One region of the Paenibacillus salivarius genome, then DNA from elsewhere that is predicted to be linked to it. Evidence: riboswitches for the same ligand, from Rfam matches in the RefSeq annotation. Region 1 holds a riboswitch; each other region holds the start of a gene.
What was found. Region 1 has a riboswitch for cobalamin ahead of ACSFXJ_RS03070 (anaerobic ribonucleoside triphosphate reductase). Riboswitches for the same ligand answer to the same signal wherever they lie in the genome.
Positions count from the first base shown of each region.

Region 2: linked by a shared signal. The riboswitch ahead of ACSFXJ_RS18975 (ABC transporter substrate-binding protein) and the one ahead of ACSFXJ_RS03070 (anaerobic ribonucleoside triphosphate reductase) in region 1 are both predicted to bind cobalamin.
Region 3: linked by a shared signal. The riboswitch ahead of nrdI (class Ib ribonucleoside-diphosphate reductase assembly flavoprotein NrdI) and the one ahead of ACSFXJ_RS03070 (anaerobic ribonucleoside triphosphate reductase) in region 1 are both predicted to bind cobalamin.

Region 1 is NZ_CP195592.1:686,342-689,468, forward strand. Features, by position in the region: gene ACSFXJ_RS03070 (anaerobic ribonucleoside triphosphate reductase) at 1-1,060, opposite strand, end outside; cobalamin riboswitch at 1,331-1,569, opposite strand; gene ACSFXJ_RS03075 (hypothetical protein) at 2,031-2,252, shown strand.
Region 2 is NZ_CP195592.1:4,107,366-4,110,492, forward strand. Features, by position in the region: gene ACSFXJ_RS18970 (FecCD family ABC transporter permease) at 1-874, opposite strand, end outside; gene ACSFXJ_RS18975 (ABC transporter substrate-binding protein) at 871-1,887, opposite strand; cobalamin riboswitch at 2,088-2,293, opposite strand; gene ACSFXJ_RS18980 (hypothetical protein) at 2,442-2,702, opposite strand; gene katA (catalase KatA) at 2,930-3,127, shown strand, end outside.
Region 3 is NZ_CP195592.1:1,315,460-1,318,586, reverse strand. Features, by position in the region: gene glgP (alpha-glucan family phosphorylase) at 1-726, shown strand, start outside; cobalamin riboswitch at 882-1,076, shown strand; gene nrdI (class Ib ribonucleoside-diphosphate reductase assembly flavoprotein NrdI) at 1,214-1,591, shown strand; gene nrdE (class 1b ribonucleoside-diphosphate reductase subunit alpha) at 1,566-3,127, shown strand, end outside.

The DNA.
Region 1 (3,127 bases):
TATTAAAGGAAAGGTTGCCTTTCCCGGACAAATGGTTGCGTCCGAACCGGTCGGCGACGACCCGGGTGCGGCAGCCCATCGTGGCGAATTCCGTATCCGGATCGGCCGGATCGTAATACATCAGGTTTAGCGGCGCATCCAGATTCGCAAAATTCGGATACAGGCGCTTCGCGGAGCATTCCGCCGCCTTCACGAACAGATGATAGTTAGGCTCGCCCGGATTTTGGTTAACGCCTTGCTTGCATTTGAAAATCTGAATCGGAAAAATCGGCGTTTCCCCGCTGCCGAGGCCTTGCATCGTTGCCGTCAGGAGCGAACGGATCACGAGCTGGCCTTCCGGCGAAGTGCAGGTGCCGTAGTTGATGCTCGTGAACGGGATTTGACCGCCCGCGCGGCTCGACATCGTGTTCAGATTGTGGATCAGGCTTTCCGCGGCTTGCAGCGTTTCGCTCTCGGTTTCTTTTAACGCATATGTAAAAGCTTTTGGATATTCGGCTTGAAGATCGTTGCGGCTCATGTTGATTTCTTCATCAGCGAACAGCGTACCGTCCGCCTCTTCAAAATACTCCAGCCCTTTGAGAAAATATTTGGCAAACGACTTGGCCACGTAAGGGGCGAGGTCGAAATCCAGCTTGTTGGCCGATACGCCGCCGTATTGCGAGTTTTGCTGGGATTGGAAAATAATCGCGACCAGAGCCATCGCCGTCATGATCGACTTCGGCGGCCGGACGCTGCCGTTGCCGGTGTTGAAGCCTTCGCGAAGCAGCTTATCAAACGGGATGAAAATGCAGTTGGTCGTACCGATGGCATACTGGTCCAGATCGTGCACGTAAACGACATTGTCTTTGATCGCCTGTACGAGCCGAGGCGGCATGACGAAGTGGTTTGCGTACCACTTGGCGTACTCGCTACCGAATTTGCTCATTTTGCCGGAGAAGCTTTCCCCGTTCAGGTTGGCGTTTTCGCGCAGGACCTCCAGGTTCGAACTGGCCACGATTTCCTCGCCGAGGCGGATCACTTCCCTAAGGATGGAGTCTGTATTTGTTTCCGTTGCAGGCATCCTCCCCTGGGTTTGGTCCGTGCTCTTCTCCATACTCGTCTCCGTTTCGTTTTCCGTCCATTCATCGATTCGATTCAACAGCGTCATTGCATGTTTTCCTCCCCGAACACTAGTGAATTAATCCATATAAAAAGCACTCCCAACCCGGCCCAGGTCGAAAATGCCCGAATGCGTCGCAATGATAGCTATAGAAAGGGAGTCGTCATGCTGTCAAAAACAAAGCTATGGATAAGCTGCAAGCGGACACCTCCCTGTACCTCGCAGGTTAGCGCGGTGTCTTCCAAACGGGCAGGTCTCCTGGCTCTCGTGATTTTCCCGGCGCCTTCCCGCAGGACAGGGTTGGTTCTGCAGTGGCGATATGCCGGCAAAATGTGCGGATGACACGATTCGGATCGTGTCGCATCGCACGTGACGATGACAGTGGCGGGACCGCAGCGGACTTGCACCGCTTTCCCTTTTAAGCTCCGGCGGGCTTTTTCCGTCGAAGCACCCGTTTACACTATATTTTGTTGTGTTGATAATACATTAACCCAATATCTAGTGTTTGTAAATGGGACTTGCGCGAAATAGGCGGATGAAAAGAATGAAAATCGAGTGAAAGCAGGCGGGGATTGGACAAGCGGGATTTGAAAATTTTTTGTGAATGTCCGGGAAGGCGGAGAGGGGGGGAGATGGGATTTTGGATGAGTGTGGCGGCGTCTCGGTAGTATCTATTTCGTGGACTGTAACGGTTGCCTGAGGCGTTAATTGGGAAGAACTCGCATGTTTTCAGAACTAACGGTTGTCCGGGAGCCTAATTGAGCTAAAAGGGCGGGTTAGCGGACCTTGAGCGGCGAATAAGGGCCGTGGCAACCGTTAAGAAGGGAAGGAAGGTGATTGAGGCCATTTAACGGCTGTGGCAACCGTTAGGAATATAGTTAGGTGGGAGCAAAGCGATGATGTACCATGGTGCAGCACGACGGATGCAGCGGTGCACTATGCTGCTTGGGGCGGCAAAGGGTACAACATTGCCTGGCGGCAGCCAAGTGATACAACAAGTTGCCTGGCGGTAGCCAAGCAGTACAACATGTTACCTGGCAGCAACAACGCGGTAATCCCATGCGGTTCGGCAGCGACAAAGCGGTGCGCCAAGCTGCTTCCGCTGCTTCCGCTGCTTCTATGGAGAGTAACGCTTGCCAGAGGCGTTAAATAGGGTGAATTCACGTTTTCGCAAATTTAACGCTTGCAGAAGAGCTTATATAGCAAAAAGGGCAGCTAGTGTGGTGGAATAAGCGAAATAAGGCTCATGGCAATCGTTAAAAGTGTAAAAACGGAATTTGAGGTGTTATAAGGTCCGTGACAAGCGTTAGCGCCGTACAGGTTAGCGGATACAAAGCGATGATGCACCATCCGTGCTACAGAAGCAGGGCGATGATGCACCATGCGACACGACGAATGCATAGAGGTGCACTATGCTGCTTGGGGACAGCAAAGCGGTACAACAAGTTGCCTGGCGGCAGCCAAGCAGTACAACATGTTACCTACGCCAACAAAGCAGTACAACATGTCTGACGTCAACAAAGCGATACAACATATTATTAAGTGGTAGCCAAGGGTTATAACATGATGCCTGGTGGCAGCCAAGTGATACAACATGTTACCTGGCGGCAACAACGCGGTAATCCCATGCGGTTCGGCAGCGACAAAACGGTGCGCCAAGCTTCTTCCGCTGCTTCTATGGAGGGTAACGCTTGCCAGAGGCGTTAAATAGGGTGAATTCACGTTTTCGCAAATTTAACGCTTGCAGAAGAGCTTATATAGCTAAAAGGGCGGCTAGTGTGGTGGAATTAGCGAAATAAGGCTCGTGGCAATCGTTAAAAGTATAAAAACGGAATTTGAGGTGTTATAAGGTCCGTGACAAGCGTTAGCGCCGTACAGGTTAGCGGATACAAAGCGATGATGCACCATCCGAACTACAGAAGCAGGGCGATGATACACCATGCGACACGACGAATGCATAGCGGTCCACTATGCTGCTTGGGGACAGCAAAGCGGTACAACATGTTGCCAAGCGGTAGCTAAGCGGAC
Region 2 (3,127 bases), 2.2 Mb from region 1:
GGATGATCAACCGGTAGTCCGGGCCCGTGATTAACCGGATTATATGCGGAATGACGAGTCCGACAAAACCGACGACCCCGGACACGGACACCGCCGCCGCAGTCATCAGCGTTGCCACAATAAGTACGGTTAACTTCGTCCTTTCGACATGAAGCCCGGTATGAGCCGCCTCGCGTTCGCCCAAGGCCAGCAGGTTCAGCGAGCGTGCCCGGCTCCACAGGAACAGGGTGCCCAGCGCCAAATACGGAAACAGGATGGCCGTATACGACCATCCGCGCAGACTCAGGCTTCCCATTGTCCAAAAAAGTATTTCGTTCACGGTATCCCTGGACATCGCCGTTAGGAAAGAGACGACGGCCCCGAGAAAAGATTGCATCACCACGCCCGATAAAATGAGGCTTTCGATCGGGATTTTTCCGTTCTCCCTCGCTAGCCGCATGACGATCCACAATGTCGTGGCTCCGGCAAGAAAAGCGACCATCGGAAGGGTGAAAATACCGGCCAGCGAAAACTGCCAGCCGAAAAAGATCAGTACAGCCGCACCGACCGCCGATCCTGAAGATACGCCGAGCGTAAACGGATCGGCGAGGGGATTGCGCAGCACGCCCTGAAACGCCGATCCCGCTACGGCAAGCGAAGCTCCGACCAGCAAACCGAGCAGCACCCGCGGAAGCCGCACCTTCATGACGATTTGTTCGGAGGCGACGCTCCAGTCGGGTTCAATGAGGTTTCCGATCCATGGAAGGCGGTGCAGGATGATTCTGGCGATTTCACCTGCAGGCAAATGTACGGAACCGAACCCGATGCAGATCAGCAGCGTAACAATAAGCAATCCCAGGCCGATTAATCCGTACCCTGCCAGTTTGGTTCTCATTCCTGAATCAGATCCGGATAAATCGCTTTTGCCACCTCAATCAGGCCTTGGGTCACGCGAGGACCCGGACGGCTGAGCAGGTTGTCGTCCAGCGCCACGATGCGGTCTTCCTTCACCGCCGTGATTTGATCCCATCCGCCGCGGGACTTGATAATTTCGGCCAAAGTCCGGTTGTTTTCGTCAATGACGCTCTTGGCGTACAGAATTACGTCCGGGTTCGCCTTGATGATATTTTCTTCATTAATTTCGCTCCAGCCCGTTATGTCGCTTGCGACATTTTCTCCGCCGGCCAAGGTGATCATTTCATCCATGAACTCACCCTTGCCGACCGTCCAGCCCGGGGAAAATTCAATGTATACTTTTTTCTTTTGATCGGCAGGCAAAGTTTTGACGGCTTCGGTGACTTTCGCAAGCTCGGCTTTCATTTGTTCGGTTACCTCTGCCGCTTGCTGCTGGTGATCCGTGATCTTCCCGACCGTTTGAATATTCTCGATCACCTGATCGACCGTTTTCGGATTGGAACGATATACTTTCAATCCCAAATCAGTCAGGCTTTTTACCGTATCTTCACCGATAAGACTGCCCGCAAGCACGAGATCCGGCTGAGCGGCCACGACCGCTTCCACGTTGACTTGGAATCCGCCCATTCTCGGCTTGTCCTTTACGGCTTCCGGGTAATCATCGTTATCCGAAACGCCGACAACCTGCTCGTCCAGTCCGAGAGCAAACAAGCCTTCCGTCTCGGATGGAGCCAACGATACAATCCGTTGCGGAGCCGATTCAAACGTGAATTCCGTTCCGAAGGCATCCGTTACGGTTAGCGGGTAAACCGTACTTAGCTGTTGGTCCGCATTGGAAGCCCCGTTGGTGTCTTGCCCCTGTTCTTGTACCGCCTGATTCGCGTTGTTGCCTTCATTCGCCGCTTTATTCGAGTTGTTCGCACCGCAACCCGCGGTGACGAGCAGCAACAGCGCAAGCAGCCAAATCCCCCAAATTTTACTCCATTTCTTCATGTGTCCCTCTCCTTTTGAATATCTGATCTGGTAATAAAACGCCTGAAACGAGCGAAACGCTTATGTCCGCAAGAAAACCCATCCTGAATAGGATGGGTTACGTCTACAAAGATATACCGGGAACCTGGAATTTCTTGGAGGTCCCGTTGCCGGGGCAGATTCCTTCTTCTAAGCAGATCGTTATCCTTTCCTCGAAGGACCGTCTAATCTTCCCGTGGGCAGGTCTCCTGACTAACAGGTTGCGACGAAAGCCCGCCTTCCCATCATACTTTGACGTATGACAGTGGCATGCATGGGCTCGTCCCTGAATACAGTGGCGGGACCGTGCCGGATTTGCACCGGCTTCCCTTTTAACCCGAAACCCGCCGCAAAGGAGAGTTTCAGGACCTACGGGTAAAATATTCGCTGGTTTTAGGCTTACTTCTGTATAGGATTATAGGTTAAAAACCGTGAACTTACAACAATTTTAGCGCACAGAAAAGACCGCCCCGACGAACGAAGCGGTCTCTTTCTTGCAGTTAACGGCCAGATTAACTGCCAAATGATCGACAATCTTACATGGAAGACGAAATTGCCCCAATGATAAGAACAAAGAAAATGACATAGATAACGATACCGATCAATGCCCAGATCAACGATGCCTTGGCAAAGTTCGATTTGCTCGGATTCGTTCCGCCTCCGAAAGCCCATACGAACAGCATGATCAGGTTTACGACCGGAATCGCCATCAGCAGGATCGTAATCATCCAATCTTTCAGGCTGACTACGGGCGCTCCTTGCACCTGCGGATATCCTTGTTGTACATTCGGTTCCATGAAATACTCCTCCTCTATGGTAAAATTCTCCTATGAACCGTTCTCCATGATACTACAATTTCTCCTATAAAACTACTATTTTTTACACGATGTACCTTCCTTCATTTAGTTTTCATCTACCATTCATTCGGGCTTCATGACAATAATCTTAACCCTTTGGTAAAGTTGTCATATCGAGATCATATGTATAAAAACAGTGATGCCATTATATTTTTCGAGGTGATTTTATGAATAAAAATAACAACTATTTAACTACCAGTTCCGGCGCTCCGGTCGGAGACAACCAAAATTCGATCACGGCGGGAGGCCGCGGTCCCGTATTGATCCAGGATGTGCACCTGCTTGAAAAACTCGCTCATTTTAACAGGGAACGCGTTCCGGAACGGGTCGTCCATGCCAAAGGCGCCGGCGCCCACGGCGTATTT
Region 3 (3,127 bases), 630 kb from region 1:
CGCGCCTATGAGAACGACGGCGATCTGTGGGAGACCCACATGGAAATCAAGCGTGAACTGATCGATTTTATCGAAGACCGGTCTGGGGTCCGGCTGAACGAGGACCATTTGCTGATCGGATTTTCCCGCCGGGCGGCTCCTTACAAACGAAGCGACCTTATTTTTTCCAAACCGGAGGTCATCGAGCCTTACCTGAAATCGGGCAAAATCCAGATTGTTTTCTCCGGCAAGGCGCATCCGCTGGACGATACCGGCAAACGGATCGTGAGCAATTTGGTCGCCATGATGAAGAGATATCCGAAGAGCGTCGTATTCCTGGAAAACTACGATATGACGATCGGCGCCATGCTGACCCGCGGTTCGGACATTTGGCTGAACAATCCGCGCAGGCCGCTTGAAGCGAGCGGCACTTCCGGGATGAAAGCGGCGATGAACGGCGTACTCAACTGCTCGATCCTGGACGGCTGGTGGCCGGAGGCGTGCATCGACGGCGAGAACGGCTGGCAAATCGGCGGCGGCTTCGAGACGACCGATTTTGAAGTCCTTGACCGCCATGACAGCGAAGCCCTGTACGATACCCTGCTGAACCGGGTGCTGCCAACGTATTACGACAACCGCGACAAATGGGTGGAAATGATGCGCAAGAGCATCGAGACGACGCGCGAAGCGTTCGCGACCAAGCGGATGCTGGAAGAATATTACGACAAAATGTATATCAAAGCGTAATCGGTTTTTAAAGAGCCGGAACGCCCTTAAACGAAGCCGCCTCAAGGGTCGAAAGAGAGCCTATGAGGCGGATTTTTTGTAGTATTTTTATGTGATCATTCTGTTAAGCAGCTTGACACCTCACTATATATTGGGATATAGTCGCAATACGACAACTACATATTGTGGAAACAGGTACTTTGTTCATAGACAAGGTTTAAAAGGGAAGTTCGGTGCAATTCCGTCGCGGTCCCGCCACTGTAACAGAAGAGTGCTCTCCGATAATAACCACTGAACGGCTCCTTGTTCGGGAAGGTTGGAGAGGATGATGAGTCTGAAGCCAGGAGACCTGCCTGTTTCTTTCGCACGAATATCGCCTACGGGAAATAGGCAGTGTCTTACATCAGGTTATTGAATAAGCTGAGGTATTTTTGCTGCCCGTTTACCGGGAGATAAAAATACCTTTTTTTATGGAGAAAAACAGAATTTCGGCTGAGGGTGTGAAACGATGGTCATTGCATACGATTCGAAAACCGGTAACGTCAAACGATTCATTCAAAAGCTGGATGCGGATGCCGAATGCATTCAAATTGACGAGGAAATGAGCCTCGATACGCCTTATGTGTTGATTACTTACACGACAGGCTTCGGTCAGGTTCCGGAGAAGGTACAGAAATTCCTCGCCAGAAATCACGGGCAATTGCAGGCCGTGGCCGCTTCCGGCAACCGCAATTGGGGCCAATGCTTCGCTGTTAGCGCGGACCGGATCGCCTCCCAGTATAATGTGCCCGTCCTATATAAATTTGAGCTCAGCGGCACCCCTACCGACGTCGCCAACTTCCAAGAGAGGATGAATTCACTTGAAGCATATCGAGTTAAACAATGAGATCATGTCCCGGAGAGAGGACGGATTCTTCGATCTGGAGAAGGACCTGCAGGCCGTGCAGGCGTTTAAGGAAGAAGTGGAGCAGCAGCTGATGGCTTTTTCCGGCGTGGAGGAACGGATTCGGTATCTGATCGATCACAACTATTACTATGATGTGCTCGCGGAATACACCATGGAGCAAGTCAAGGAAATCAGCGAACGGGTTGAGGGCATCCCCTTCGATTTTAAATCCTATATGGCCATTTCCAAATTTTATCGGGATTACGCGCTGAAAACCAATGACAAAACCCGATATTTGGAGACGTACCGGGACCGGATCGTGATCGTTGCCCTCTTCCTCGGACGAGGGGATTTCGAAAAGGCGAAGGAGTACGCCGTCGCCATGATCGAACAGCGTTACCAGCCTGCGACGCCTACTTTTTTGAATGCCGGAAAAGCCCGCCGCGGAGAAATGGTATCTTGTTACCTGCTCGAGCTTGACGACTCGCTGAACAGCATCAACTACAACATCTCGACCTCGATGCAATTGTCCAAGCTTGGCGGAGGCATCGCCTTGAATTTGAGCAAGCTCCGCGCGAGAAACGAAGAAATCAAAGGCATTGCGAACGCCTCCAGCGGCATCATGCCCGTGGCGAAGATTCTTGAGGATACGTTCTCTTACGTGAATCAATTGGGTCAGCGAAAAGGCGCGGGTGCCGTGTATATCAATATTTTCCACTGGGATGCCAATGAGCTGCTCGATAGCAAAAAGATCAATGCCGATGAAAAATCCCGTCTGCAATCGCTGTCCATCGGACTCATTTGCCCGAACAAATTTTTCGATCTCGCGGAGCGCAATGAGGATCTGTACGCGTTTGCCCCTTACTCCGTCTATAAGGCATACGGGCAACATCTCGATGATCTCGATATCGATACGATGTATGAGGAACTGCTCGCCAACCCCGCAGTGCGCAAAACGAAAGTCATGAGCGCCCGCGACATGTTGACGAAAATCGCGATTATTCAGCTGGAGAGCGGATATCCCTACATCATTTACCGCTCGAACGCGAACCGTCAGCATGCGCTGAAAGCCATCGGCAATATCAAAATGTCCAACCTGTGCACGGAAATTTTTCAATTGCAGGAAACGTCCACGATCAACGATTACGATCAGCCGGATGAAATCCGCCGCGATATCAGCTGCAACTTGGGTTCCCTGAACATCGTGAACGTCATGGAACACCGCAAGCTTCGCGAGTCCGTCCATACGGGCATGGACATGCTCACCGCGGTGTCCGACATGATGAACATCGATAATGCGCCAGGCGTAAGAAAAGCAAATTCGGAGCTTCATTCCGTCGGTCTCGGCGTCATGAACCTGCACGGCTATCTGGCGAAAAACGGGATTCCTTACGAGAGCGAGGAAGCCAGGGATTTTGCGGAAACGTTCTTCATGATGATGAATTTCTACAGCCTGGAGCGCTCGATGATGATCGCCAAGGAACGCGGCGTGACCTTCATGGGCTTCGAAGCTTCCGACTACGCGAACGGCACGTA